DNA from 2 places in the Hahella chejuensis KCTC 2396 genome. Region 2 is predicted to be linked to the other one. Evidence: predicted binding sites of a transcription regulator. Region 2 holds the regulator's gene; the other holds the start of a gene.
The links. The regulator PhoB, encoded in region 2, activates phosphate uptake and scavenging genes when phosphate is short. The targets are predictions, from matches to a motif close to TGTCATANNNNTGTCANA.
Positions count from the first base shown of each region.

Region 1 (15,449 bases), 1.3 Mb from region 2:
GCGATAGCCGGACGCAATCTGTGTCCGGCTGATCTTTGGGAAGATAATGAAAGTACACCTTATCAGGCATGGCCAATCCAAGTGGCAAACTGGAGAGAGCGCAAGTAAAGACAGCGCTCTCACTGAGCTTGGCGTCAGGCAATCGTTGTTACTTGGGGGAAGACTCTCCGCCCTCGTCAACGGCAATCAAACAGAAAGCGTATTTTATAGCAGTCCGTTGATCCGGTCTGTGCAGACAGTAAACGCGGCTGGCGTTAATTACTCGATTGCTACCGGATTGAAGGAAGCAAGTTTTCATGTGGCGAGCGAGCTGCCAGGTTTCGCACATCCGGCGAAGCATGAGCGGTTACTTTCCGATAGTCAAAGGTATCTGGATTTCAGGCGCGCTGTTGCAGATGTATTCAAACAGCTTACGCACAATGAAAGTAAGGATGTCTTTCTATTTACTCATGGAGGCGTGATTAAAACTATTCTGAGAGTTATTCATAGTACGGACACCGTTTGCTACCAGATAAAAAATTGTTCTTTAACGACGCTTACATGGCGTCGCTCCCGATGGCATTTGGATGCGCTTAATGAATGTAATCACCTGCCATTGGAAATGGTGACTTAAATTTTATGAGTAAAAATGGATTTTTGCAGAGTTGTTTCAGGGAAATCAGGTGCAAGCATAGATCTCATTTATACAAAAAACCAAGCTTCGATGCTTCAAATGGCTTGATAATTCTGAAGCCGGAACTGGCGAATAGTTTGATTAATACGAAAGAGGTATTTTCATACTTTCACCAGCTTTGTGATAAATACGGTGTTTGCATTGACAGTTGTCATATTCTCCCTGGCGGCTATCTAAAAGAACATAACTTGATCAATGGCGTATATGAAAAAGCCTATGTATACGCTTCCATGTCTCCCAATGAGTTCGCTGCAAATCAGGAGCTGTACGCGCGCATTGTTGCGCTTTCCGGCTCCGAGTGCGAGGTATACGGAAGTCTGTCGTTACAACGTATAGGCTACTCTAGCCAGCGTCTTATGGCGCTCTGGCATTGTGGAGAGCCTGCTGTCCGCATTGAGGAAGGACTTTATGTTGTTAAGGCGGACCTGGATGGAAAAAAAGTAATTCTGGCGAATGGATTTTATCCACTTCAGCTTAGTCACTTTCTAGCGGATAAAAGCCGTTCTATTTTTTTTACTTTTTATTCGGATACGTCCTTTGATGTATTGAAGTGCTTTCTACAAGGAAGTACGAACCCAGAAGAAAGTCATCCGGACTCATTAAGAGGATTTCTTTATAGAAATAAAGATAACTTCAGAATTGATATAAATATATCAAGAAATGCTATGCATCTGTCTGGCTGTCAGCAGGATGGAATCAGGGAGGTAGATTTAATGAGAGCGATAAAAGTGCAGAACAAAGTGGAAGTTAATGAGTTATGAGCACTTATATCATTGGAGATATTCATGGCTGTGCGGATGAGTTAAACCGCCTGCTTCGGAAAATTAAGTTCAACCGCCTTTACGACAAGCTCATTCTTGCTGGCGACCTGGTGGGTAGAGGCCCCGCTTCCGAAGAAGTGATAGCGCAGCTCATGGAGTATGGCGACGCGGTGGTTAAGGTGCTTGGCAACCATGACCTGAAACTTCTTGCGACGCATTATGGATTGGCTGCGCCGAAGAAGTCGGATCGCACGGAAAGACTGTTGCGCAGCCCAAGAGCCAAGGACTATGTCGCCTGGCTTGAAGACGCCAAATTCGCTCATTGGGATGAGGGCGGCGCTGTCATTGTGGTGCATGGAGGAATACCACTCAACTGGCCGGTCAGTCAGCTCAGAAAACAGGTGAAGTTATTGGAAGAATCCATAGCGGAGCATGGATATGAGTGGCTTCTACGCAAGATGTACAGCGTTGGATTGCCTGATGGACTAAGCAATGATTTTGAATCAAACCTTATATATACCGCACAAGCGCTAACCCGGGTTAAGTTTGTGGATTCTAATGGCCTTATGAATACTTCATTCAATTGCGCGCCAGGTTCCCAACCTGACTGTCTCTATCCTTGGTATGCGTGTAGAGATGTGAAAAGAAACGCAGGCTATAAGATTGTATTTGGTCACTGGGCGGCGCTGGGGATGACCATTAGCGATTATTATATATGCTGCGACGACGGTTGTGTCTGGGGAGGGAATTTATGTGCAGTTAATTTGGATGATTTAAGTATTACCAAAGTGGCGAGTGACCATAAAGCGGATGCATAGATGTAACATAATGGAGTGTGATAATGGATGTTGTAATAGTTGTTTTAATATTTTCTGTCGTGCAATCTATATTGGGCGTTGGCTTATTGGTTTTTGGGACGCCTACGCTACTTATACTCGGCTATGGTTTTATAGAGACTTTAATTATACTTTTACCTTGCTCTTTGGTAATCAGTGCGGTGCAGGTAAGTTCCTCATGGCGTCAACTCGATAAACTTAAATTAACCCTTCCATTATTATCTATTCCCACCATTGCTATGGGGATATATTTTTCCGCTAGTTTTGACGAGCCCAGTGTATTATACTCGCTGATTGGTGTAGGAATGGTGTTGACAGCTATATCAAGGTTATCTGTTAAAGCATCTGCTTTTATGGGCCACTTTGCTTCGCGTTTTCTCTTCTCATACATTCCAATTATGGGGCTGATACATGGATTGACTAATATGGGAGGCGCTCTGCTTACCATACTTGCTTCAAGTCTATACAGTGATAAGGGAAAAGTGCGTAGTAATATAGCTTATGGATATTTGATCTTTGCTATAGCGCAGCTAACTGTTATCTTCACTATACTGGGCGAGGATTTTCGTTCTCTAAATTATTATTATCCCGTCATGGCGATTGCTGTTTATTTGAGCGTAGGGAAACTGATTTATAATAATATAAAGAGTGGACTGTACAATCATTTAGTGACAGGTTTGTGCATGGCGTATGGGTTAGTCCTACTGTTTACTAAGTAGAAAAGGAGTTTCTTTTGTGAAGGTTGCCTTTTTGTTCTTGTTGGGAGTGGTTGTTGTATTTCAGTACTCGAAGTTCCCAATCATTGTTCCCTATCTTTCGTCAGACATGGGAATGACCATCGTCGAAGCCAACTCAATTCTTTCTATGATCAGCTTTATAGGCATTTTCTTTGGGGCTTATCTGGCGAGTCTTGTTAAAAAATTAAGCGTAGAAGTCATTGTGACCCGGTCTTTGGTGGTCGCGTCTCTGGCTTCGCTGGCGATGTACTTCACAACAGAATCATATGTTTTCGTTTTTCTAAGGGTAGTGGAGGGGATCACCAATATCCTGATGATGATCGCCATCCCGACTCTCCTGTTCAAAGTGTGTAAGAACAACACTAATGTCGTGATGGCGTTATGGGGGGCTGTGTTTGGAGTAGGTTTTGCCGCCGCCAACGTTATTTTTCCTTACATCATCACGATTTTTTCTTGGAATGCGGTGTTTTTGGCGCACTCACTCATGCTCCTGTGTTTGCTGGCGGCGTACATGAGCGTCTATCACAAGGCCAAAGAAGCAACGCCTGCCCAGACGAACGCTGACGGTTTTGGTCTGTCTATCTATAAAAGGTTGCTAACGCACAGACCCTATCAGCTCATCATGATGGTGTTTCTGTGTTTTACGCTGATGTACATTTCAAGCGTGTCCATGATTACCTCCTTTCTATCGGAGAACTCAGCAGAAGGCATCGACTACGCTACTACTATCATCTTCATTTGCACCTTACTGGGAGTCTTCTCGGTCCTGGTAACCTCGTATCTGATCAGCAAGAACGTCTCTCCGCTATTAATGATCGCCATTTCGGCGGTTTTTATTGGCGTTAATGTGGCCTATATGTTTGATACGGATGATTTATCGCCGCTCCATTACTGCATTCACTTTCTATTCCTGGGCGTATTTGAAGGCGCTGTTTTCTCTCTGGTGACATTGGTGGCTTTCAATGAGCATGAAATGATAGAAATTAAGTCCGGCTATATTCACACGGGCAACTTCGGTTCGTTCTTTGGCCCTATTGTCGCTTCACTGTTTGTCGTTAATGGCGACTGGGATAATTTGAAATATCTTTTTGCCGCTGTATCAGTGGCGGCCCTGATATTCAGCCTGCTTTCATATTTAAGGCTTGAAGTGAAACTAAGAGAAGTCGTAACCCAAGAGTGATGAAAATGGACAACCTGGAAATAGAACGGAAGTTTCTTGTAGAGCGCTTTGATCCTGAGCGTATGGAGGTTAAGTCCATTCATCAGATCCGGCAGGGCTATATGTTCTTGGATGCAAATAAGGAAGTGCGCTTGCGAAATAAAAACGATAACTACTATCTCACCGTCAAGGTGAATCAGACTGGTATCGTTCGCGAGGAGTATGAGTACCCGATTCCTGTGGCGGACGGAGAAAGTTTGTTTGCGTCCGCGATGGAGCGCCCGCCAATTGAGAAAACCAGATACATAGTGTCCGTTTCGAATAAAGAATGGTCCGTCGATGTATTTCACGGCGACAACCAAGGCTTAGTGATGGCTGAGATTGAGCTTGATAGCGTAGATGAGCCGTTTGCTTCCCCAGACTGGCTAGGGCTTGAGGTGACTGAAGACCGCCGTTATCGTAACGCTTACCTTTACCATACGCCTTTTACCTCGTGGAACTCTGAAAGTGAATAACAGGATTATTTCAATAAACAACGAGAAGCTGGATTCCTTTCCGGTCATTGAGGATTACGCTTCTCTTCGTGAGTTGTCTTTGAACGGCAACCGCATCAGCGCTATTCCGCACAGTATCGGAAGTGCGGCGGAACTGAAAAAACTCAGTGTCTTCGATAACCAGATCGCGGAGATTGTGCCTGAGATCTGGAGTCTGACTCAGCTGGAAGATTTGAACGTCAGCAAGAATCAGCTGGAAGCGGTGTCCAGTGAGATTGGCAATCTGACCAAGTTGAAGATTATCGATATCGCGCACAACAGGTTGAGTGAGATGCCTGGCTCGATTGCACACTGTCGTGACGTAGAGTTTTTATACGCCAGCAACAATAAAATTGCCGCGCTCCCTGGCTCTCTGAAGCAATTGGACAAATTGCTCTACCTTAATCTGAGCGACAACCCGCTGACGGCATTGCCGGAGGATTTCAGTTTTGAGTCATTGGTGGAGTTCAGGTTGTATAACAGCGGTCTTATCGCCTTGCCGGATTCATTCTTTCTGTCCCGAACGCTGAAAGAAGTGTATCTCCAGAACAATCGCCTGACTGAACTGCCGCAAACGATTGGTCGTTCAATCAAACTGCGTAAGTTATTCCTGGAGGGCAACCAGATTACGACGTTGCCAGATGAAATCGGGTGTTGCGCGTCATTGGAAGAGTTGGATCTGCGCAATAATCCTATCGAGCAACTGCCAGACTCCATCGGCGAGCTGAAACAACTGCGCCTGTTGGATCTCAGAAAAAATCGTCTTAAGACGTTGCCTGAGTCGATCCTGTCGTTGGAGAACCTCTGCAAACTGGACCTGCGCTGGTCCGAGCGGCTGCAAGAGCCGGAATGGCTCGATGAACTTAGAGCCCGAGGCTGCTTGGTTTACTGTTAATGCTTGTCCTCCAGAACTTTTGAACTGGCGACACTGATTAGCGCGTCTTAAGGCCGACAGCAGGTCTTGCGCGTTAAAGGAATATATCTGGCGGCTGCATTCAGGAATGCTTCCAGTGGGATATGCCCGCGGCAGTAAGCGATGGGTGTGCTCCAGCCGAATTCTTCGTCCCAGGTGAGGATATCGTAAGAGCCCGGAGCGGCGGCGATCTGGGGCGCTTTGGCGTCTGGTTCGCCGTCGCGCCAGGGCAATATGGCGGCGTCGGCTTGGTAGCCTTCCTCGATGTAATAGGCTCCGGTCAGGTATCGCAAGGCGTCTTTGACGGGCATGAAAGCGATAACCTCAGCGCTTGGCGACGCCAGTCCATACCAACTGGTGATTCCAGTGTAGTGATCGTGGTGTCGATAAACGGCGTCATAAACCAGTCCCGCCGGATAGGCTATCGCCGCCAGATAAAGAATACCGACTTTACACTCTGATCCAGACAGCCACATGGGCTTAGCAATTGTCGGCGATGTCATTAAATTTCACTTTTTCCTGTTCTACTATCCCGGCGTATACTCGGGTTGAAGGGGACCGCTTCACGCGGAAATTATCTATGCTGAGAAGGGAACTGTATAGAAAGCCGGCTTGGTAATTAGCGGTTAATTCTGAGAAATTCGCCGCATCCGCCTAGGGTAAACCCTTTCCCCACTGGTTAAACCGGGAATAGTGGGCTATCTGTTTTAGCAGAGAAGAAGGAAAAGACTTTTGGTAGTGGGCGTTCGAGAGGCGAGTAGAGCAGGGTTATGGCTAAAGTAAGCGCGATAAATACGCCGGTGCACGTGGTTCTGGTCGGCGACTCCATATTTGATAATGCATCCTACGTCGATGAAGGCGATTCCGTTGTGGAGCAACTCCAGGCGGTGATGGGCGATGACGTCACCGTGACTCTGATCGCGGTGGACGGCAGCGTCACCACGGATGTATCTAAGCAATTGGCGGACTTTCCCGACGACGCCTCTCACGTCATCGTGAGCTGCGGCGGCAATGACGCCCTGAGCGTGATTAATATTCTGGACGCCCGCGTTAACACAGTCGGCGCGGCCATGCGCGCGATGGACCGGGAGCGCGACGCCTTTCGCTCCAACTACAGCAACATGCTGGAGGCCCTGCTGGAAAGAAGCCCGAATCTGGTGGTCTGCACCGTTTACAACAATATCCCCGGTCTGGGAACGGAAACCGTGGCCGGGTTGGCGCTGTTCAATGAGATCATTCTGGAGGAAGCCATCGCCAGACGGCTCCCTGTCATCGATCTGCGCAACCTTTGTCAGGACGTGGGAGATTATTCCGCCACGTCTCCCATTGAACCCTCCGCTCAGGGCGGCAAGAAAATCGCCAAAGCTATTCAGCGGGTAGTGGCGCTGCATGCGTTTGGGACGGGCGAGACTCGCGTCTATGTTTGATATCGGCGCGCCAGCTTTCCCCGTCCTCCAGAATAACCAGTTGGTCCTGTAATCCTTCGCGCTCCCGTCGCGCCCGCAGCTCTGCGCGAGTGACCGGACAGTGATCCAACGCCTCCAGATGGTTGGCCAGCACGACCCCGCCGCTGAGCGCGCACATTCTGCTCACGTCGTCCGCGCCCATAATAATCTCCCCACCCAAATCAAATTGCGCGCCGCCGGCGGGCATGACGATCACGTCGGGGCGATAGGTTTCGACCGCCCGTTCGATGACATCGGTGAAAATCGAATCGCCGATAATGTAGAGCGTTGGCTGGCCGGGAAACGCCATCACATAGCCGAATCCATGGGCCATAAAGCGGCCGATCAGACCTTCGCCGTGAACGCAGGGAATCGGCGTGATCCGTCCGACCAGAAACGCCTGACGGGACTGATTCTGTATTGGCTGGACAACCAAGCCTTTGTTTTTCAGGTACGCCGCATCCTGCTGCATGCAAAACACGGGGATGCGCCGTTCTCTTAGCCACTTCACTCCCGCCCGGTCAAGATGATCGAAATGCCCTTTTTGACAGTGGGTGATCAGGCAGTGGGTGACTTTCTCCAGGATTTCCGGCGCGGTTGGCGGCAGGCCCACCAGTGGGTTTCTGCGTCGAGTGCGGGTGGCGTACTTCAGCGACGGAATCGCGCCCTGCGGCGCCAGCATGGGGTCCACCAAAATGGCCATCTCGTTTATTTCCACGAGGAGAGTGGCGTTGCGCAACTGTGTGATGATCATGTCCGGGCTCCGGCTGTCTGTTAGCGTTGGACTTATTGTAGGGAGTCCAGACAATGGCTAGCATGTCTATCTAAGACATAAAACATACATTTTTGGACAGAGTGGCGAGACCATTATGAATATCGGTTTGCTTTTATATCCCGGATGCATCGCGTCAGGATTGCTTGCGTTGGCGGATATCTTCAAAGCGGTAAATCTGCGTTTGCATAAGCCACAGTTCGAGGTGAACTGGCTGACCCTGTCCGGTGAGACGTTTGAAGTGGGGAATGGCGTCAGCATCGCCACCAACAAATTGAGCGACGCGAATCTGGGCGCGTTGGTCGTGCCCGGCGCCTGGCGGGATGCGACCACGGTGGTGACGGCGCAGGATAACGCGCTGGTGGCGGCACTGAGCAAGCTGCCTGATCAGGTAATGCTATTAAGTTATTGCACGGGCGTATGCCTGGTTGCAGAAGCGGGCAAGCTGACCGGGCAGGCTGCGACCACCACATGGTGGCTGGCGGAGACCGCCGCAGACCGCTTTCCCGGTGTGCGCTGGAAACCGGCGTCCACGGTGGTGATGAACACTCGCAACGCCACCGCGGCGGGCGTTAACGGCTATCTGCCGCTCGGTATGGCGTTGATTGAGCAGCATTGCGGTCGCAGAGTGGCGGAGGAAATACAGAAGTACATGGTGCTACCCCGGTTCAAGGAGCGTCACACCCCATTTCAGGGGATTCCCGGCCTGCTGCAACAAGGGCCTTTCATGCGCGCGGTCGCGTTATGGGTGGAGCAATGTCCCGCCGAGGCGTTGACCACGGAGGCGTTGGCCGATCACCTCAACTTATCCAGCCGCACCCTGGCGCGACGGATAAAACGGGAAACCGGCTACAGCAGCGGCCAGCTCATGCGGTTGATCAAACATAACCAAGTCAGCGACGAACTCATCGCTACCAGCAAGTCCATCTACCGGATCAGCGATGAGCTGGGCTTCGCCGACGACGCCACCCTGCGTCGCAGTTTCAAACAACTCACCGGCGTTACCCCAAGCGAATACCGACAGCGGTTTGAATAACCGTTTTCAGAAGATGCGCTATTATTCCGCCGGTCCAGTTTGCGCGAGATCATCCTGATAATCCGCAAGAATATGCTGGTCCAGCAGCTCCAGCCGAACCTTCAACGCCTGCGCGTATTCAGGCGTCGGCGGCGCATTCACCGGAATCAGATTCTGCACCGACTCGCCTTGCTCCACCGCCGCCACCCATTCCTCCATGGCTCCGATATAGCCATCCAGGGCGCAGGCGGCATTGGGCGCGTCTTCCGTGGTGATATACGCGGTTGGCAAATCGCCGGTAATCACCCAGACCCATTCATCCACCTCGGGCCGCGCCGGGCGAATCTGAAAAAGAAACACCCCCAGAATGCCTGGCGTATACATGCCGATATAAGACTGCAAAACCTCCTCACACCAGTTGTAAAAAGCGAGCTCATCCCCTGCAGCGCGCAGAAGCTCGGAAAAATCGTCTTTATCCTGTGAAAGCGTTTTTAAGTAAGCGGAGGTTTCCACCACTTTACTCCTATCGACATAGTGCAAGTCAGACTCCTGATAAGCTGTCCCATTAAAATCAGCGCCTTTATGCCAAAGTTATTCGAACAGGGAAAGAGCCATCGACTGGCCTCAAGCGAAAAGAAGCGAATAAATCGGGACACAAAACCCCCCGTTCGCCCTGAGCTTGTCGAAGGGCCTCCCAGAGCGCCAACGAACCCACAGCAAAGACTAATCCAATACAACTCCCACTCACACATACTTTCATCCGTCGGGCCACCCTATGCCCCGTTCGCCCTGAGCCGGTCGAAGGGCCCCCCAGAGCGCCAAAGAAACCCCCGGTAGCCCAGACGCCTTTGCCTGAACCAAACAGCTAACCCTATACTCACCGGCGCAATAAAATACATAGGACGCAAGCAAGCGTGTGGAAGTTACTGAAGTACCTGTCTCTAGCCGTTTTTATATTCGCGCTCCTGGCGGTGACGGCGCTGGCGTATTTATGGACGACCCGTGAACCGGATGAATGTTTTATTCCTGATCAATACAGCCTGCTAAGCTCCAAAGACACGAACGGCGACGCTTATCAGCTTTATTATGTCGTGGCGGGGTGGGCGGATAAGCTTGAGTTTTTGACACTGTATCGCGGCGACCTTGTCTACGATAAATGCGGTGGCGTTAGTTCCGAAGCCCTTGATAATGTTGATATCGACAGAGGACCCGAGGGCGCGGCGAATCAAGCGCCGACCAAAATTATTATTGAAGGCGAGCGGATACGTATTGAGTATGCGCCATTGAGCGAAACGATGACGCCTGTGTCTGAGTTGCCAGTCGAATGGCGACGTCCCTCGAAGAACGCGGAGAACTTATAGACGGGCTAGTACATGAACAAAAGAGTGACATTAAAAAGCGTCGGCGCTCTCCGCCGGCTGCGCGGAATTGCGGCCTTGTGTGCGCTGCTCTGGGCTGCGGCGACCTTTGGCGTTGAGAAAGACGTTGATCAACAAAAAGTACTGGCCTATGTGGAGAAGCTGAGTGAAATCAAGTCGCCGCAACAGGCGCTGGATTATTGGCGTTCACTGGAGCCGGAACTGGGCGGAACAGATGGGCGTTATGAATACTGGCTGGGAAAAATCTACCAGGACTTGCAACAAAATGAAGCGGCGCTGCAGGCGTTTAACCAAAGCGTAAAACTCGATCCCGGCAATCGCTGGCCCTACCTCAAAATTGCTGAGCTGGGCATTCAGCAAGGCGCCTACGAGGCGGTGGAATCGTTGATGAACAAGCTCATCAACGCCTATCCCGACTGGTATCTCGCCCCTCTGACCCTGGCGCAGTCCTACTACGCCAGCGGACGCTATGACGACGCGGTGAAAGCCGTGACGACCTCCCTGAAGATCGAGTTGACCCTGGAAGGCTACGTGCTGTTAAGCAAGGCCGCACTGGAGACCAAAGACTATCTCACCGTCGTCCAGGCTGGCGTGACAGCGCAGGAAAGCGATCCTCAACTGCAACAGGACCCTGAACTGTCCGAACGCATTGTGCAGGCGTTGATTGGCATGGAACGCCGCGACAAAGCCGCTGTCTATCTTGATGGCCAGAAGTCCGCGTTGCCTGCAGAGACGATTCGGGCGTTGCAGGAAAAATACGGGCTTAAGTAATTCCAGCCTCAGCAGTCCACCGCTGCATGCACGCCTTGATAAGCGTCGATACGGGCTTTTTCCAGAGCGTTGACGGCGCGTTCCACATCGCCGTGTTCAATAAACTGGCTGAAGATGCGGATGGCGTCGTCAGCCATGCTTTTTGGCGTGTCGCGGTCGAAGAATTGTGCGAAGCCGTCGCTCTCATGCAGCACTTTGAGGCCTTCTTTTACGAAGTAAGTATCCTGCGCCTGAGCTTTGATGTTGACCGGAATCATGAACAAACCGCTGGTGAGCAGCTCCTGAATGTCCGGACGCGCCAGAAAGGCTATCAGTTCGTTAGCGTAGGGTTTGTTGGCGGCGGCTTTGCTGAGAAAAAAGATATCCGTGGGGGCGTCTTCGTAATTCGGCATGTTATCGGCGATGCGGGGAAAGGGGAGAAAGCGTATGGCTTCCTTAACTCTTTCGGGGATGTTGACGAGGGCGGTCTCGGCAAAATTCCCGGTGAGAGTGAAGACGGTTTTGCCGCGGTAGATTTCCGGGAACACGTCCCTCCAATCATGCTCCGCCGCGCCGGGAGAGAAATAACCGGCGTTGATCAATTCCGCCCATAACCGCATGGCCTTAACGACCCGGCGATCCCAATACGGCACGCAGCCGCGGGTAAGCGCCTGATGAAAAGCCAGACCATTCAGACGCAAGTCGATATAGTCGAACCATCCGGCGGCGGGCCAGAAGTCTTTTGTGCCGATGCCGAAACAATACACGTTATGCTGCTTCAATACGCCGCAGACCTTTAGCAGCTCACTCCAGGTCTGCGGGGGCTCCAGATTGTACTGGACCAGGGTGAGGGCGTTGTAATAGAGCCCCCATTGATAGTAAGCGAAGGGAATGGCGTAAACCTGTCCGTTATGACTCACCGAGGCCTTGATGCCGGGCTTGAACTGTTCGTCCAGCTTCTCTTTGTTCCAGATGGCGCTGATGTCCGCCACCAGATCTTTGCGCACCAGACGATACAGGCGCTCACCCGCGCTGCCGAAGTAGATATCCGGCGCGTTGTCGCCGCCTTTCTCCAGCCAGGACAGGGTGGAAAGCTTGAACTCCTCGTCGTATTTAGCGATGACCTCCACCTTGGCCCCTGGGTATAGCGCTTCAAAGCGGCGCACGGTTTCAATGACGCCTTCACGGGCGTCGCCGGAGGCGGTTAGCAATCCCACGCCGAGTTTGAGAGGCTCCGCCGCTGCGGGGAGCCAGATCAGCAGACCGCACATGGCCAGCAGGACGCGGTAGATCATTACAATTCCTTGTGACAGGAGTCTGTGTACGTAGTCGTTGCAGACAAATAGAAGGAAGCTATTTGTCTGCCTGATTAATAAGTATATGCAGAGGTCGCCCATGTCGCCCGGACTCAGGCGGGACGCCATAAAGTCGACATTTTTTCGTCGGCGCGCCGACAGGGCGTTTAACTGATTGTTGAGGAATGAAATCTGTTTGTAACCATGCTGTCACCTCTTTCCGGTATTTCTGGCCCACTGCGTTCTGAAGTGAACTCTGATGAGAAGAGGTTTGAGTATGTCCAACATAAAAAAATTCGAATTCGACAACTCCGGAATTGATCCAGTCACTAACTTTTCCGGAAACCGCCCTTTCGCTTCCGTGCTTGAAACCCGCATCGCCCGTCGCACGGTTATCAAGGGCGGCGTTAGCGCCGCTCTGGCGGGCATGCTCGGCATGTCCCTGGTGGGCTGCAGCAGCGATGACAACGGCGATGACCCTGATGACAACCAGGGCCCATTGCTGGGCTTCACCGCTATCGCCACCAGCGTCGCCAACGAGGTGAAAGTGGCGGCCGGCTACACCGCCACGCCATTCGTTCCCTGGGGTACGCCCCTGACCGGCGCGCTGCCTGAGTATCTGGGCGACGGAACCAATACCGGCGCGGACCAGGAACAGCAAGTGGGCATGAACCACGACGGCATGCACTACTTCCCGATTGATTTCAAAGAAGGCGGCTCCAGCTCGGAAGAAGGTTTGCTGGTGATGAACCACGAATACATCGAGCCGGACTTCCTGCATCCAGACGGCCCGACCGAAGTGGGCGGCGCCCGTCCTGAAGCGGAAGTGCACAAAGAAGTGGCGGCCCATGGCGTCAGCGTTATTCATATCAAGAAGACCGCTGGCGTTTGGGATATCGTGCATGGCAGCCAGTACAACCGTCGCGTGACCGGCGCTACCGACATGGAGTTGCGCGGACCGGTGCGTGGAAGCGATTACGCCGTCACTAAGCACAGCAACGACGGAACGCTGGCCCGCGGCACGCTGAACAACTGCGCCATGGGGCACACGCCTTGGGGAACCTATCTGGCCTGCGAAGAGAACTGGGCGGGATACTTCAAGAGCGATGACGATCCCAAGCCGCGCAACCTTTCCCGTTACGGCGTGGGGAGCAACTCCCGCTATGGCTGGGACACCGTGGCGGGGGTGGACGTCTACGAACGTTTCGACGCCAGCAGCAAAGGCGCCAGCGCTGCGGACGACTATCGCAATGAGCCCAACACCTATGGCTGGATTGTGGAAATCGATCCGTTCGAACCGGCTTCCACGCCACAGAAGCGCACTGCGCTGGGCCGCTTCGGCCATGAAGGCATCATCTTCGGGCTGGTGGAAGAGGGCAAACCCATCGTTTGCTACTCCGGCGACGACTCCCGTTTCGAATACATCTACAAGTACGTGTCCAACCAGGCCTACTATGCGGACACCGCCAGCGGCGCGCTGCTGGACGACGGCAAGCTATACGTGGCCAAGTATAACGATGACGGCAGCGGCGAGTGGCTGGAGCTGTCTCATGGCGTCAACGGCCTGACGGTGGATAATGGCTTTGCGGATCAGGCGGATATTCTGATCAATACCCGCACCGCGGCGGATTTCGTCGGCGCCACGCCGATGGATCGTCCAGAGTGGGGCGCGGTGCATCCGACGACCGGCGAGGCGTACTTTACGCTCACCAATAACAGCCGACGCACCGAAGATCAGGTGAATGCGGCGAACCCACGCCCCAATAACCAGTACGGCCATATCATTCGCTGGCGCGAGAACAGCGGTTCCGTCACCGCATTCCAGTGGGATATCTTTGTGCTGGGCGGCCCCGCCGGGACGGCGACGCCAGGTGAGACCGCGGCGCTGGTGACGCTGGACGACAGCAACAAGTTCAACAGCCCGGACGGTTTGTGGTTCGACAAGCGCGGCGTATTGTGGATTCAGACCGACACCGGCGGAACGGAAGAATTCGGCAACGATCAGATGCTCGCCGCCGATCCGTCCACCCGTGAAATCCGCCGTTTCTTCACCGGAGTCGTGGATTGCGAAGTCACGGGCGTGACCTCGACGCCGGACCTGAAGACCATGTTCGTCAATATTCAGCACCCAGGCAGCAAGAACGGCGACGGCAGCTATACCAGCAACTGGCCGGACGGCGGTTCCGCCCGTCCCCGCGCCGCAACCGTCATCATCACCAAAGACGACGGCGGCGTTATCGGCAGCTAAGCCTCGCTCAGAACGTCTGCCGGCCGCGGATGAGGAATTGCACGCCATCGATTTCCTCTCCGCCGCCTTCGTCCCGGTCCAGCGGGACGGCGATATCCAGGTGCAGGACGCGAGTCACCTGGATACGGCTGGAGGTCAGACGCAGACCGATCCCGACATCGTGCAGGACGCCGTTGTTGGGACCGTTATCCTCACCGGGAAACCACGCCCGCCCCATGTCCACGAAGACCGCGCCGCCCAGGCGAAACAGTTCGAACGGATGCCAGTTGGAATAATAACGCCGCTCCAAAGTGAGCAGAAAGCTACGATCTCCGGTCTGATAACGTAACGGGTATCCGCGCAGTCCGTTGTCGCCCCCTAAGGTCAGCTGTAAATCCGAGGTGAGGTCTTTGCTGTAAGCCAGATTCAACGCGGCGTACCAGCTGTTCTTGCGCTTGGAGTCAGTACGCAGATAACGGGTCTGCAGGCCCAGGATCAGATTTTCCAGCCGGTCTCCCGAAGGGCTCCAGTAACCGCTCTGGTCGAATTGAAAGTCCGCGAATTGCAGACGCTCTGCAATCAGCGCGCGGCTGATTCCGCTTTTCAGCACCCACTGATCTTCGCTGGCGCCGAAAGATTCCGACGACCAGCCCAGACGCGCATATAGCTGCAGGCCGGTGGGAATATCCTCGATCTGTTGGATCTGGTTGAAGTTGTAGGTCTGAAAGTAAAGGTCCTCTCGATACTCGTAACCGATCCAGGGATAACTGAGGGTACGGTCCTCGGGAAAGGGATCGGGGGGCGTTTCCCCCGCTTCTTCCGAAAAGTCGTAATGGGCGTATTCATAGCCGTAGAGCAGACGGTGATCGCTGAATTCTCCGCCGCCGATGGAATGGCCGCTGAACAGGTTGTAATTCTCCAGACGCTGCTTGAACTCGCTGACGCTGTCGCCCC
Region 1 is NC_007645.1:6,641,662-6,657,110, reverse strand. It holds gene HCH_RS32805 (histidine phosphatase family protein) at 47-613, shown strand; gene HCH_RS29465 (hypothetical protein) at 619-1,434, shown strand; gene HCH_RS29460 (symmetrical bis(5'-nucleosyl)-tetraphosphatase) at 1,431-2,252, shown strand; gene HCH_RS29455 (TSUP family transporter) at 2,276-2,989, shown strand; gene HCH_RS29450 (MFS transporter) at 3,006-4,187, shown strand; gene HCH_RS29445 (CYTH domain-containing protein) at 4,193-4,681, shown strand; gene HCH_RS29440 (leucine-rich repeat domain-containing protein) at 4,674-5,594, shown strand; gene HCH_RS29435 (hypothetical protein) at 5,642-6,115, opposite strand; gene HCH_RS29430 (SGNH/GDSL hydrolase family protein) at 6,383-7,039, shown strand; gene HCH_RS29425 (MBL fold metallo-hydrolase) at 6,978-7,811, opposite strand; gene HCH_RS29420 (GlxA family transcriptional regulator) at 7,927-8,865, shown strand; gene HCH_RS29415 (hypothetical protein) at 8,887-9,384, opposite strand; gene HCH_RS29410 (hypothetical protein) at 9,759-10,205, shown strand; gene HCH_RS29405 (tetratricopeptide repeat protein) at 10,230-10,994, shown strand; gene HCH_RS29400 (ABC transporter substrate-binding protein) at 11,003-12,268, opposite strand; gene HCH_RS29395 (PhoX family protein) at 12,546-14,516, shown strand; gene HCH_RS29390 (BamA/TamA family outer membrane protein) at 14,524-15,449, opposite strand, start outside.
Region 1: a site for PhoB is predicted at 12,466-12,483, ahead of HCH_RS29395 (PhoX family protein). Genes of this name have one in related genera too.

Region 2 (15,449 bases):
TATCTATCCCGTGGAACTGGAGCCCGGCGAATCCCATGAGTTTTTGTTCCGCATCCAAAGCGAGGGCTCTCTGAGCCTGCCGCTGGAGATATGGAAGGAAGATGCGTTTTACCTGCGCAATGATCGGGAAGCGCTCACCCACGGCCTTTATTACGGCTTCCTGCTCTTCGTGGTCACGTTCAACCTGTTTATTTTCCTGGCGCTCCGAGAGCCCATGTATCTGTTCTATGTCATCTTTACCTTGATGATTCTGCTGGTGCAGGCGACGCTGCAAGGCCGCACCTTCCAGTTCCTCTGGCCTAACGTACCGCAGTTGCAGAACTTCACTATCCTGGTCTCCGTGCCGCTAATCGCGCTATCGGCGGCGGAGTTTTCCCGACGTTTCCTTAAACTGCCCGTCATGGCGCCGCGCCTGAATTACCTTCTAATCGGCGTCAGTATCGCCGGGGTGGCCTCGATCATCGGCGTATTCGCCGCGCCTCCGCACCTGTCAAAAGGCGTATCCACCGCGTTAGTGCTGGTCACAGACCTGATTCTCGTCATTATTGGGCCCTACCTCTGGTGGAAGGGCGTGCGCTCCGCTCGCCTGTTTACCTGCGCCTGGCTGATGTTAGAGCTGGGGGCCAGTTTGACCCTGTTGCTGGTCTTGGGCGTTGTCCCGCATAACCTACTGACCGCCTACGGCTTCGAAATCGGCTCCGCCGCAGAAGCCGTGCTGCTGTCGGTCGCCATTGTGGAGCGCATTTACGTTGAGCGGAACGAGCGCCTCAAAGCCCAGGAACAAATCATCGAAGAGCAGCAGGAACTGCAGTTGCTGGAGCAGCGTCGTCTATATGAAGCAACCCACAGTCAGGTCACAGAGCTGCCCAGCCGCGCCTACCTGGAACGCTTCATCGCCGATCGCATTAGCGCCCAGCCAGGCTCCGCCTTTATGGCCTGTCTGATCAGCCTTCAACGTTACCGTGACATCGACCGTACCCTGGGTAATGAAAACGCCCGTCAGCTGATGTATCAGATCGCCCACCAGCTCAATGAGTTCGTGGAAACGCTGGACGGCGTTATCTCTATCGAGCATTCCGTACAGGGGCCGCTTTATGTCGCCTCACTGGATGAAATCACGCTGGCGATGCTGCTGGAACAGCGCCGCAACAGTGAAGCCGAGCAGGAAGTGCAGGCCCTGTCGAAATTTCTGGGGCAGCGCATCCAGTTTGGCTACCTTTCTCTTGATCTTGATCCGCGCTTTGGCCTGGCCGCCTACCCCCATCACACGGACAGCGCTGAAGGCCTGTTGAGATTGGCGCGTATCGCCTTGGACGCGACTCATCACAGCAAGGGCTGCGCTGCGGTCTATCAGTCCCAATACAACCCTTACAGCGAGCGGCGTCTCACTTTACTGGCGGAGCTGGACAAAGCCATCGACGCCAACAAGCTCTGTCTGCATTTTCAGCCTCAATTGGACATTGAGGCTGATGTCATTACCGGATTTGAGGCGTTGATCCGCTGGACTCATGATGATTTCGGTCAGATATTCCCCGACGAGTTCATCCCGTTAGCAGAGCAGGCTGGCCATATCACCAAACTCACTCTTTGGGTAATCAGGCAGGCTCTGCTCCATTTACAGGAATTAAGCCAGGCAGGCTACGATGACATCGGCATAGCGGTGAACATATCCATGGTGGATCTGGAGAACGACAGTTTTATCGAGAAAGTGCAGCGACTACTGGAAGGCTCCAGCGTCGCCCCCGCACGGCTGACGCTGGAGCTGACAGAGACCGCATTGATGCAAGACCCCGAGGGCGCGCTATCGGCGTTACAAGCCCTGCGAGCAGCTGGCGTATTGATTGCCCTGGATGACTTCGGCGTGGGTTATTCCTCCCTCTCCTACATCAAGAAGCTGCCTCTGCATAAGGTGAAAATAGATCGCTCGCTGGTTTCCGATCTCGCCAGCGAGCCGGACGCCAGCGTCGTAGCGCGCACCGCCATTGATATGTCTCATGGCCTGGGCTATGAGGCCATTGCGGAAGGCGTAGAGGATATTGAAGCGCTCAATCTATTGCGCTCCATGCACTGCCGCTACATTCAGGGCTACTGGCTGGCCCGGCCGATGCCCTGGGAGTTCGCCATTGAGTGGCTGCGCACCTACGCCGCCCACGCCCGGGAGCGGGCGGCGGAACGGGATATACGCGCCAAATCCGGCTGAGGCGGTTACAAAACGGATATGTCGCGGGTTTCGCCAATTTTCATAACCCGCCTTTGCGGCCCTGAGCCAGGAACCAGAAAGCGATCTCTCGGTTCCCAGAACGGCTCAGTGGTCAATCTCACTGTGCCCCAGTGCATCCCCACCAAGCGCGCCGCCTTCAGATCCCTGCCCATTGAAATCGCCTCTTCCGGGCTGGCGTGAACCCCTGCGAAAACTTCCCTCGGGGCATAGGCGCCGATGGGTACAAGGGCGATATCATAGGGCCCGGTCAACTCGCCAATGCGTTTAAACTCGTCACCATAGCCAGTATCGCCGGCGAAGAAGCACTTAACTCCCCCTCCTTCTATGGCGAAGCTCGCCCACAATGTCTGATCCGCATCCCAGAGCGAACGTCCGGAAAAGTGGTAAGCCGGCAACGCGGTATAGTGTACGCCTTGAATCCGGCAGCTTTGATACCAATCCAGTTCGACGATCTTAGGGTATCCCAGGCGGATAAAATCCGGGCGCAATCCCAGGGTAGTGACCACCTGGACGCTTTCCTTATTCTTCACTCTCGCCAGAGTCGATGCGTCGAAGTGATCATAATGATTGTGAGACATGACGATGACGTCTATGTGCAGGTCTTCAATCTGCAGCGGCGACGCCACCAGACGTTTGGGGCCACTGAAGCGCAGGGGAGACGCCCGCTCGCCCAGGAACGGATCGGTGAGTATCGCCTGATCGCCCAGGCGCAGATAGAAACAGGACTGCCCCAGCCAGGTCAGACTTTGCTGCGCCTGCGCCGCCGCCAGTTCCGCCTTCGCCGCATCCCGCAGCAGGCAATGGTCGTGAGTGGCGCGCACCGGATCATTGCCATGACGAAACAGCTCCCACAGTACTTTCGCCATCTCCGAAGAATGCCGGCCGTCGTGATGGCCTCCTGGCGGCGACCGAAAGCGACCGCCTACATGGTGGGGGCGATTGCGGTACGCGTGGGGAACATCCAGATCCAGTATTTTGGTCATGCGCCAGTCTCTCAGTGATTACAGAAGTCTTCCGCCCCGAATTCTCTGGAGGCGTTTAATGTTACGAATAAAGCATACTCTGTGGCTCAATCCATACGTCGACGAATCAACGCCTCCTGCGCGGTGGAAGCCACCAACCGGCCTGAGCGGTCATAAATCAGTCCGCGATTAAAGCCGCGTCCGTGGGAGGCGCTGGGACTGTCCATCGCGTAAAGCAACCAGTCATCCACACGAAAATCGCGATGAAACCAGACCGCATGATCCAGACTCGCCACCTGCATGCCCCGTTGGAAAAAGGAAACGCCATGGGGATGCAGACTGGTTCCCAGCAAACCGAAATCCGATGCGTAAGCTAATACGCAATGGTGCCAGCGCACGCCTTCAGGCATATCGCGCACCGCACGAAACCAATTGTACTTTTTCGGCTCCTGCTTCTCAGGATTCAGAGGGTTGACCGGATTCAGCGGGCGAATCTCTATCGGGCGCTCGCGGGTCAACTGTTCACGGCGGCTCTCAGGGATCAGATCCTGGAAGCGACGACGCATCTCCAGCTCCGATACGATGTCCTCCGGTCCAGCTACATCAACCATCGGCTCCTGATGCTCAAACCCCTGTTCAGGCGTCTGGAACGAAACCATGAGAGTAAGTATTTCCTTACCATGCTGACGGGCGGCGACGCGTCTGGCGCTGAAAGAGCGGCCATCCCGGATCGGCGTCACCTCATAAATAATGTCATGATCCGGATCGCCGGCGCGCAGAAAGTAAGCATGCAGGCTATGGGCGACCCGCGTCTCATCGACAGTGCGATAGGCCGCCATCAGCGCCTGACCGACGACCTGGCCGCCAAATACATTCTTGAATCCCAGGTCTTCGCTTGATCCTTGGAACAGGCAATCGTCAAGCGCGCGCAACTGCAACAAATCCAACAATTTCTGGACTACATCGTTCATCTTGCTTTCCTGTTTGAATAGGTCATAAAACTTTAACTGACCGCCGGCCAGCAGTAAATCAACCTGCTTCCCCCGACGGCTTGCGTCGAATTTCAAATGCTCCTAACCTAAAGCAAGTCGCCTTATGGCGGACCTCTCGTCCTCTATATTGACTTGGAAGACGCCAAAGTATAAAAAGCAGCCGCAGCTATCGGGCTGGCTAACAATCAATACTACAGCTTCCGGAGACCGGCAAAATGAAAAACGCCGTCAATATCGCCTTTCCCGACCCCGCTTATTCACACGCCTGCCCAGGTTGCGGTCGTCCGGCTCAATGCGACCTGGAAAAAGGCAAGTCCACATGTTGGTGCTTCTCCCTCCCGCCTTCGGGACTGACCTCCGAGTTATTCGCGGAAGGCGCGAAGTGTTACTGCAGAAGCTGTCTGAACGAGCGCCTGAAAGCAAAACAAAGCGAAGCGGATGCGGCTGGCTGAGCCTCTCCGAATATAATGATAATCCAGGTTTGGTAAACTTTGGCCCGGCGTCATTTTAAGCTAGTATGCCAGCCAAATAACGTACAACAGAACGACATAAAAAAGTTCAACCGGGGAAGACAGATAGTCTCTGCATCCGGCTATATCGCCGCCTCAAATCAAACACGGACTACCGAATAATGTTTATTTCCAAAAAGCTATATCGACTCTTCACCGCCACCTCTCTGGCCCTGGCTATCGCAGCCTGCAGCAGCACACCGGTGCTGAAACAGGAACCCGCCGCCGTATCTTTAGATGAGGCGAAGCAGCTATACGCTCAAATGGAAACCTCGCGCGACAACGACGTGCACCTGTATGCGCCGGACGCTTATGGAAAAGCCGTGGAAGCCTATAATGAAGCGCTGGAGCTCTCCCGCAGCAAACCGACCGTCGCCGCCGCCAAGGCGCAAGCGGGACTGACCTACGCCGCCCAGGCGGAGAAGCAGGCGGACGCCGCCCGCGGGAAGCTGCAAGCCATTGAGAACGCCCGTCAGGCGGCGATGACCGCAAACGGAGAGGAGTTGCTCGGAGATGAGTTCGCTTCCGCCGACAAGCAATTGCGCGACATCGCCGCGCAACTTGAGAAGCAGCCAGGCGCCGACAACAATAAAGCCCAGACCGCCCTCGCAGGCGTATACCGGGATATCGAACTGCGCTCACTTAAACTGGACGTGACAGGCAAAGCCCGCAAGGCGATTGAGCAGGCTCGCAAAGAAGACATCGACGACCACGCCCCCAAAACCCTGCGGGTAGCGGAAGAGGAAATGCTGCTGGCGCTGTCCACATTGGAAAATGACCGCAGCCAACAGGAAAAAGCCCGGCGCCACGCCAACAACGCCCTGACCCAGGTGCAACACGCCCGCGCTATCGCCGCCCAGGCCGCAGACTTTGAAGCTAGAGACGCCAGCCTGGAAGACATTTTACTCTGGCATGAGGCCAGGCTGGCTGAGGCCGTGCAGCCTGTGGTTTCTGAAATTCCTTTCGAGAAAGGGTCCGCGCAAGTTAAAGAATCCATCAACGAGGCACTGAATCGCCTGCAGCAGGAGAAACTGACCCTGCGTCATGCTTTGACGGAAGCGGAAGTCCGCGAGGTACAAAGCGCAGCCAGTCTGGAAACCATGAAGCAGGAAATGGAGCAGAAGCTGCTGGCGGTCCAGTTGGAGACCGACGCGGTCAAACGCGCCAACGAGGAGATTCAACGCCGTTTTGAGTTTGTCCAAGAGCTGTTTACCCTGACGGAAGCCGACGTTTACCGGCAAAACGCCAATGTGCTGATCCGCGCTCATGGTTTCAAATTCGCCTCCGGCTCCAGCGAAGTGCAACGTGACAACGTCACCCTGCTGAACAAAATCATCGACGCAATTGAAGCCTTCCCCAATTGCAAAATTCGCATTTCCGGTCATACTGACAACCGCGGCGACCGGGCCCTGAACCAGTCTCTTTCTGAGAAGCGCGCCAGCAACGTCGCCAAGTTCCTCGCCAATGTCGGCAGCATAGATTCCAGCCGGATAGAAGCAGAAGGCTTCGGAGCATCACGTCCGGTGGCGAACAATGACACCAAAGAAGGGCGCGCGGCTAATCGCAGAGTTGAAGTGCTGATTATCAACGACGCCAATCTACCTTAGTTCAATATTTCCTTGGTAACTTATGAAAATAGCCATTTTGTCGCGCAATCCTTCCCTTTATTCCACCTCACGTTTAAAGGAGGCAGGTGAAAAAAGGGGGCATGAGGTGCATGTAATCGACACGCTGCGTTGTTACATGAACATGGCGACCCATAAACCCACCATCCATTACCAGGGTCAGGTGCTGGAAGGGTTCGACGCCATCATTCCCCGGATCGGCGCCTCCATCACTTTCTACGGCACGGCGGTGTTGCGCCAGTTTGAAATGATGGGAGTCTTTCCGTTGAATGAGTCCGTGGCCATCTCACGCGCCCGCGACAAATTGCGCTCTTTGCAATTACTCTCACGCAAAGGCGTGGGCATGCCCGTCACCGGGTTCGCCCACTCCCCTGACGACATTCGCGACCTGATCTCCATGGTCGGCGGCGCGCCGCTGGTTATCAAGTTGCTGGAAGGCACGCAAGGCATCGGCGTGGTTCTGGCGGAAACCCGCAAGGCCGCGGAAAGCGTCATCGAAGCCTTTATGGGCTTGAAAGCCAACATTCTGGTGCAAGAGTTCATCAAGGAAGCTGGCGGCGCCGATATCCGCTGCTTCGTCGTCGGCGACAAAGTCGTCGCCGCCATGAAAAGACAGGCGCAGCCGGGCGAGTTTCGCTCCAACCTGCACCGGGGCGGCCAGGCGTCCGTCATCAAGATTACCCCGGAAGAACGCTCGACAGCGGTGAGAGCCGCCCGCGTCATGGGCTTAAACGTAGCCGGCGTCGACCTGCTGCGCTCCAATCATGGTCCGTTGGTGATGGAGGTGAACTCTTCGCCCGGCCTGGAAGGTATAGAAACCGCGACGGGCAAGGATATCGCCGGCCTGATTTACTCATTTATCGAGAAGAAGAGTCAGGAGAAGAAGCCCAGCACCCGCACCAAAGGTCAGGGCTGAGCCGGTGAGGGCCCCGTTCAGTCGTTATGAATGGGGTCCAATTGCTGAGCCAGTTTCTGCTTTTCCATCACATGCGAGCCGGTTAGCGCAAACCCTTCCAGCGCGCCGTCAGCATTAACGAACAGGGCCCTCACGTCACAGTCGCCAGACTGCTCCACTCGCCATTCGCCTTCGGCGCCAACTGGAGGCGGAGCCACTACGACCGGACAGGCGGGGGTTTTCACCACTACCGGCATTACCCCGTAACTGACTTTGGTAGGCTCGCCAGCCAGACTTTTCGCCAACGCTTTAGCGCAGGCCATCAAAGGCAGCACGTATAAAAGTACATGGCCGTCCACTTCCGCGCAGTCGCCTAATGCATAGATGTCCGCTGCGCTGGTGCGCATTTCCCGGTCCACTACGATACCGCGGTTAACCTGAACGCCAGCGTGCTTGGCTAGCGTCGTACGCGGCCGCAGTCCTACGGCTGACAACACGATATCCGCCTGCACTTTGACCCCGTTATCCAGCGTCAATTCCACGCCATCGCCCGCCTCCTCCACCGCCGTCGCCACCTGCCCCAAATGAAAGACCGCGCCCTGCGCCTGTAAGCCTTTCACCACCGCATCGCCAGCCGCCTTTGGCAGCATCCCGGGCAGCGCGGTATCGGAAGGCGCAATCAGTTCGACGTGATAACCTCCCTGTAACAGATCGTTGGCGAACTCACAGCCAATCAGACCCGCGCCAAGAATCGCAACTTTCTTCTTGTCATGCAGAGCGTCCCGGATGCGTCGGTAGTCCATCAGATCGTTGACCGCGAACACCTTGCCTGCGCCGGAGCCGGGAATATTCAGATGAATAAGATCCGCGCCCCAGGCCAATACCAGCTTGCTGTACGCCACCGCCTCTTCGCCGATAAACAGACGATGTCCGTCCGGATCAAGCGCCGTCACCGTCGCGAAGGTGCGCACATCAATATTGAGTTGCTCCGCCATCTTGCCGGGATCGGCCATGGACAGCTGATCCGCGGTTTTAGCCTTGGCGAAGCCGGTGGAGAGCATGGGCTTGGAGTATGAGTGGCCGTCGTCCGCCGTCAGCATCAGCACTGGCGCGTCTTTGTTGAGTTTGCGGAACTCACGGGCCAGCGTATAGCCGGCGAGGCCGGTTCCGATAATGACAATGGGCGCAGTATCCGGCATGACATATCCTTTTAATTTTCAGTAGAGAGTTGAGCGGCTTAGAGAGCGAATTAACCGATTTGAATCATTTCAAAGTCTTCTTTGCCGACGCCGCAGTCTGGACAAATCCAGTCTTCCGGCACATCTTCCCAGCGAGTTCCGGGAGCGATACCGTCTTCGGGCCAGCCTTCCGCCTCATCATAAATGTATCCGCACACCACACATTGCCATTTACGCATCACAGTATCCTATTCAATTTTGTCAAAAAAGCCGCAAAGAGCTTCTTATTTATGGTAAAACGCCTGATTCACAGTGAGTGCATTTATAAGGTTCCGGCAGGCATTGATCAAGTCATTCCGGGGCTAAATCGTTATACTAGCCGTTGTTGGGACGCCAGCGTCGCCGACAAAGCCTATAACTTATTCAGAATCTTAGAAAATTCATCATTACAACGGTAACTCTCAGGTAATTCCAATGTCCCATAATATGGAAAACATGCAGCAGGTATTTCAGGAAGCAGACTGCCTTTTCGACGAAGCACAGGTAGACCAGGCTATTGAGCGCCTGGCGCAGGAAATCACGGCGCAGCTGAAAGACAGCAACCCTTTGGTGTATTGCGTGATGACCGGCGGCGTCGTGTTCGCAGGCAAGCTGCTGCCCAAGCTGCGCTTTCCTCTGGAAGTCAGTTATATTCACGCTACCCGCTATAACAACCAGACCAGCGGCGGCGGTCTGAAATGGAAAGTGGAGCCGGCGGAAACCCTGGAAGGGCGCACAATTCTGATCCTCGACGATATTCTTGATGAAGGGACCACTTTGCACGCCATCTGCGACTACTGCGAGGGCAAGCAACCGGAGAAAGTCTACACCGCCGTACTGGTGGACAAGCAGCATGAACGCAAAGTCTATCCCGGCCAGAAGTGCAACTTCACTGGCCTGGAAGTCGCCGACCGCTATATATTCGGTTACGGCATGGACTACAAAGGCTACTGGCGCAATGCGCCTGGCATTTACGCCGTAAAAGGCCTTTAAGCCGAGCCCGCCCGGGCGCTAAACCAATTCACTAACAGGCGATGTTGGTTCCTTACCTCTTATGCATGAAGCTAATCTGAGTCAGTTTTTGGTGCTGATAACCGCGGCGGTCGTCGTATCGTCGCTGTTCCGGCGCATGAACATTCCCTCTGTCCTGGCTTACCTCGCGGTGGGTCTCGGCGTCGGTCCCACCGCTTTGGGCTGGGTGGACGACGTGGAAACCATCCAGGTGCTGGCGGAGTTTGGCGTGGTTTTCCTGCTGTTCTCCCTTGGGCTGGAGTTCTCCCTGGCTAAGATGATTGCTTTACGCAAGGTGGTGTTCAACCTGGGCGGCTGGCAAGTCGCTGTGAGCAGCCTGGTGATATTTGGCGTCGCCCGGCTGTTCCAAGCCAGTACGGAAGAGGCCATTATCATCGCCGGAGCCCTGGCGCTTTCCTCTACAGCGGTAGTCAGCAAAGAGCTGGTGCAGCGTAACGAACTGGGCCAGCCTCACGGCGTCATGTCCATGGGTGTGTTGCTGTTCCAGGATCTGGCGGCGGTTATCTTCTTGATTCTGATTCCGTTCCTGGCCGGAGGCTCGGATAGCTCACTGGCCTTGGCTCTTGCTATCACCCTGGGTAAAGGCGTGCTGTTGTTCGCCCTGATGCTGGCCATCGGCAAGTACCTGCTGCCGATTATTTTCACGGAAGTCGCCAAGTCTCATTCGGAGGAGCTGTTCGTTCTGACTGTGCTGATGGTGTCCCTGCTTGCGGCGGCGTTAACCCACAGCTTTGGCTTATCCATGGCGCTGGGCGCTTTCATCGCCGGCATGATGCTGTCGGAGACCCATTATAAACATCAGATCGAGGCGGATATCCGTCCGTTCCGCGACCTTCTGCTGGGCCTGTTCTTTATCAGCGTGGGTATGATCGTCGACTTTCAGGAAGTGCTCGCCAACTGGCCGTGGATCTTACTTATCACCGCCCTGCTCCTGCTGGCCAAGGCGACGCTGATCGGCGCCCTCGCCTATCGCCATCAGAAAGACAGAGCCGTCGCGCTGAAAACAGGACTTTATCTGGCTCAGGGCGGCGAGTTTGGCTTCGCCCTGTTTGCGCTGGGAGAAAAGTTCCAACTCATATCCAAGCAAGCCGGCGCAGTAGTGATCACCACGGTCATTCTCAGCATCACCCTGACGCCCTGGCTGATGAATCTGGCTCGCCATCTCAGCGCCAGATTCCCGTCCAATAAAGACCAGGGCATAGCCCAGACCCGTGTGGAAGCGCTGACTGACGCCTGTTCCGAGCTGGAAGGACACGCCATCGTATGCGGTTTTGGTCGCGTTGGCCAAACCGTCGCCCGTTTCATGCGCCGTAGCGCCATGCCCATGACCGCCGTGGATAAAGACCCGGTGCGAGTAAAAGAAGCGGCCGCCGCGGGCGAACCAGTCCACTTTGGCGATTCCGAGCGATTGGATATCCTCAAGGCCCTGGGCCTGGAGAGAGCACGACTGATTATCATTACTTACGCGGATGTGGACAAAAGCCTGGCGGTGATCCGTAAGGTGCGCTCCACCGGCTCTAAAGTGCCTATTCTGGTGCGCACCGCGGATGACTCCAAGATGCCCTTGCTGCAGGAAGCAGGCGCCACGGAGATCGTGCCGGAGACGCTGGAGGCCAGCTTGATGTTGGTGACTCAAGTGCTTACTCTTATGGGCGCGCCGGCCAGGAAGATCCATCGTCAGATTGAGGAAGTGCGCCGTAACCGCTACAAAATGCTGCATGGTTATTACCCGGGCATTAACTCCCAGTTGGTCAGCGCTGACGGTACGCCGCTGGAAAAACTGCATGCGCTAACGCTGCCGGACGGCGCTTACAGCTGTCATCGCACTCTGGCGCAGATGAAGCTGGCGGCCTGCAATGTCGACAGTATTCGGCGCGGAGATGAGGAGTTCTTCGACCCTGCCGGCGACTTTGTTCTGCAGCCCGGCGATACACTGATTCTGCATGGTTCGGCGGATCAGGTTGAACAGGCGGAAAACAGGTTGCTGGGCGGCTGAGCTTGAACGCAGTTTCAAACCACACACTAAATCAGGATTCTGTTTGGCTATGAAATCCCAAGGGCGTCCACTTCCATCCGTAGCGGAGCAATTCAAAGCAAGATTGCCTGTTTATATCGGCCTCACGCGACTGAACCGCCCTATCGGAACTTACCTGCTGCTTTGGCCGACGCTGTGGGCGCTATGGCTGGCGTCAGAAGGAGCCCCCTCACTCAAAAACCTGTTCATCTTCGTTTTCGGCGTGCTACTGATGCGCTCCGCCGGCTGCGTCATCAACGACTACGCTGATCGCCGTATAGACATGCACGTCGAGCGTACAAAAGGCCGTCCGTTTGCGCAGAACCAGGTGACGGAAAAAGAGGCGCTTACCTTATTCGGCATTCTAGTTGGCGTTTCTTTTATCCTGGTGCTGTTCACCAACGCCTTGACGATTTACCTCTCAGCCGGAGCGCTGGCGCTGGCCTCCACTTACCCTTTCATGAAACGCCACACTTACCTGCCCCAGGTCGTACTGGGCGCGGCCTTCGCCTGGGGCATCCCCATGGCTTTCGCCGCAGAACTCGACGCAGTGCCACAGCAAGCATGGCTCTTGTATACCGCGACCGTGGTGTGGACCGTCGCTTACGACACCATGTACGCGATGGCGGACCGGGAAGACGACCTCAAAATCGGGGTCAAGTCCACGGCTATTCTATTTGGCGAGGCGGATCGCGCAGCCGTGGCGGGCCTGCAGGTATTGACCCTGGGCGTGCTGTTCATGGTTGGCGCGCAACACGAACTGGGCGTTTATTATCAGGTGTCTCTAATCATCGTCGCCGTGCTGTTTGTGTATCAACAACACTTGATTCGCGACCGCAGCTCCCAGCACTGTTTCAAGGCGTTCCTCAACAATCACTGGGTCGGAGCCGCCGTTTTCCTTGGTTTGGTTCTGGAGTTTTTATTCCGCCCCTAGGCTTACCCCGCTTCGCTTTGCCCGGCTATAAGCGGCCGGGCTCATTTCCATCACATTAATTAAGCGCCTGTCATATACTTGTAACAAAACGCCGTTGTAATAATTCGGCAATCGAGTATTCAAAAAGGTGTTTTGCATGGCTAGCAAACAAGTTCTCATTGTGGACGATGAGCCCGCCATCCGGGAAATGATCGCAGTCGCTCTGGAAATGGCCGACTATGACTACCTGGAGGCAGGGGACGCGCGGGAAGCGCACGCATTGATCATAGATCAGAAGCCGGACCTCATACTGCTGGACTGGATGCTTCCCGGCGTCAGCGGCATTGAATTCGCACGCAGATTGAAGCGCGACCAGAACACCTCCGAAATCCCTCTCATCATGCTCACCGCCAAAACCGAAGAGGACAACAAAGTCCAGGGTTTGGAAGTAGGCGCAGACGATTACATCACCAAACCATTCTCCCCCAGAGAACTGGTCGCGCGCCTGAAAGCAGTGCTGCGCCGCACCGCCGTACAAGGCATGGAAACCCCCATTGAAGTCGAAGGACTGCGCCTCGATCCTGTGTGCCACCGCGTCACCGCCAAGGGCGATGCGCTCAACATGGGCCCCACGGAATACAAGCTCCTGCAGTTCTTTATGACGCATCAGGAACGGGTGTATACTCGCGGGCAGCTTTTGGATCAGGTTTGGGGCGGCAACGTCTACGTGGAGGAACGCACGGTGGACGTGCATATTCGACGTTTACGTAAGGCGCTGGAGCCCAGTCATCATCACTTGGTTCAAACCGTGCGTGGGACGGGCTATCGCTTTTCGACTCGAGCGCCATAAGCGCCGCGATCCGTCTTAAATAATAAATAATTCCAAAAGAAGTATTCATAAAACGCATGCGCAATCACTGGCGTCATTATGTACGGCTACTGGTTTACAGTTTGCTGGGCTGTATCATTGTCGGCCTTATTATCGGTTCAGTGGCCTGGGCGCTAGTGTTCGGCCTTACCGCCTACCTGGGATGGACGCTCACCCAGGCGTTTCGCATGCATCGCTGGCTGTATCAGGCGAAAATGGAAGACCCTCCCGAAAGTCGCGGACTCTGGGGAGACCTGTTCGATGGCATACATCGCCTCCAGGTTCAGCACTATCGCTCCCGCGATCGGCTGCAAGCCATGATCGACCGCATCCAGGAATCCACCAACGCCCTTAAAGACGCCGTCGTCATGACCAACAGCGAGGGCGCTATGGACTGGTGGAACCAATCCGCGGAGAAACTGCTGGGCTTCAAGTACCCGACTGACCGCGGCCAGCTCATCTATAACCTGATCCGCACCCCCATTTTTAAACGCTACTTCGCTTCCAAGAAATACCAGGAACCGTTGATCCTCAACGCCCCCAATAATCCCAACCTGAAGTTACAGTTTCATATCACACTGTTCGGAGAAGACGATCGTTTGCTATTGGTGCAGGACGTGACGCGCCTGTACCGTCTGGAAGAGATGCGACGAGACTTCGTCTCTAACGTATCACATGAGTTGCGCACGCCATTGACGGTCATATCAGGCTATCTGGAAACCCTCATCGATAATGCCGACGAATTACCTCCGCGCTGGAATCGCGCCATGAATCAAATGCAACAGCAGGCGCAGCGTATGGAAGCGCTGGTCAACGATTTACTGCTGCTGTCCCGCATTGAAAATGACGGCTCCAACTTCAAAGCCACGCTGGTGGATGTGGACAGCATGCTACGCGCCATCTGCGACGACGCCCGCGCCCTGAGTCAGGAAAAAGGCCATCGCATAGAGTTGAGTCTGGAGAGCGCAGCCGGGCTTACCGGCAACGAAACGCAACTACACAGCGCCTTTTCCAACATCGTTATGAACGCGGTGAAATACACACCTCCCAATGGCGAAATTCGGGTGCGCTGGTTCGAGGATAAGAAAGGCGTGCATTTCGCCGTGAGGGACAGCGGCATCGGCATTGACCCCCTGCACATCCCCAGACTGACGGAACGTTTTTACCGCGCCGACCCTTCAAGGGCCGCAGACACTGGCGGCACAGGCCTGGGCCTCGCAATCGTCAAACATGTCCTGATCAATCATGACGGAGAGCTGGAAATCACCAGCCACATCGGCGCAGGCAGCACTTTTACCTGCCACTTCCCGCGCACCCGCATGGCGTCTGCGGAAGCGTTGGCGGAAGCCGAGGACGTGAGGGATTAAATAAGTCTAGAATTTGGCGATAAACTTGGATAACGACGCCATCTTATCCGGGTCTTCATCCACAAACCGAATAACAATGCTGATAAAGTCGGTATCCACTCGCTTCTCCACCGCCTGCAGCATATGCACGTAGCCGTTGATCCGCTCCAGGGTCTCGCCATCGTCGACTTCTATATCCACTACCGCAGGATCAAGGATCATCGGGAACTTCTGCCCCCGCTTGGCGATGACCTTCACTTCCGTCAGGGTAATGGCTTTTATCACGCAGGGCAGGTTGAATTCAGCAAAACGAATCTGCGCCAGCGCTTTCTTGCCTGACGTTGGGTCCGGCGCTGATTTTTTAGGGGATGTGGGGCCGCCAGTCAACAGGGCCGCGCTGTCAGCAAACGGTCCTGGCGTCACGGCCGGCGCCGAGGCCTGCTTGGCGCTGTCAGACGCCTGCATCAATACGGAAGCGGAATCAGAACCCGGACGGGCCGAAGAGGACTTTTCACCTGCAGCGCGTTTAAGCTTGGCGGCCAGTTGCTTATTGACCTTCTGCGCCAGCATTTCAGGACTGAAGGGCTTTCCCAGATAATCGGAAACGCCGCTTTGCACCGCCTCCACCACATGGCCACGATCCCCCCGGCTGGTCACCATGACGAAAGGCGTTTTCTTGTAGGCGTCTTGTCCACGCGCCCACTGCAACAGCTCAAGTCCTGACATTTCCGGCATTTCCCAGTCGCACAGGATGAGGTCATAGTGCGTCTTGTTCATCAGGATCTGCGCTTTTTTCCCGTTGATGGCTTCTTCCACCGTCACCTGAGGAAAATAGGTTCGCATCGCCCGCTTGAC
Region 2 is NC_007645.1:763,961-779,409, reverse strand. It holds gene HCH_RS03545 (EAL domain-containing protein) at 1-2,200, shown strand, start outside; gene HCH_RS03540 (MBL fold metallo-hydrolase) at 2,206-3,204, opposite strand; gene tesB (acyl-CoA thioesterase II) at 3,291-4,154, opposite strand; gene HCH_RS03530 (cysteine-rich CWC family protein) at 4,391-4,627, shown strand; gene HCH_RS03525 (OmpA family protein) at 4,807-6,291, shown strand; gene rimK (30S ribosomal protein S6--L-glutamate ligase) at 6,314-7,225, shown strand; gene HCH_RS03515 (NAD(P)/FAD-dependent oxidoreductase) at 7,243-8,403, opposite strand; gene rd (rubredoxin) at 8,454-8,621, opposite strand; gene HCH_RS03505 (hypoxanthine-guanine phosphoribosyltransferase) at 8,857-9,414, shown strand; gene HCH_RS03500 (monovalent cation:proton antiporter family protein) at 9,476-11,449, shown strand; gene ubiA (4-hydroxybenzoate octaprenyltransferase) at 11,499-12,401, shown strand; gene phoB (phosphate regulon transcriptional regulator PhoB) at 12,538-13,230, shown strand; gene phoR (phosphate regulon sensor histidine kinase PhoR) at 13,287-14,615, shown strand; gene HCH_RS03480 (response regulator) at 14,622-15,449, opposite strand, start outside.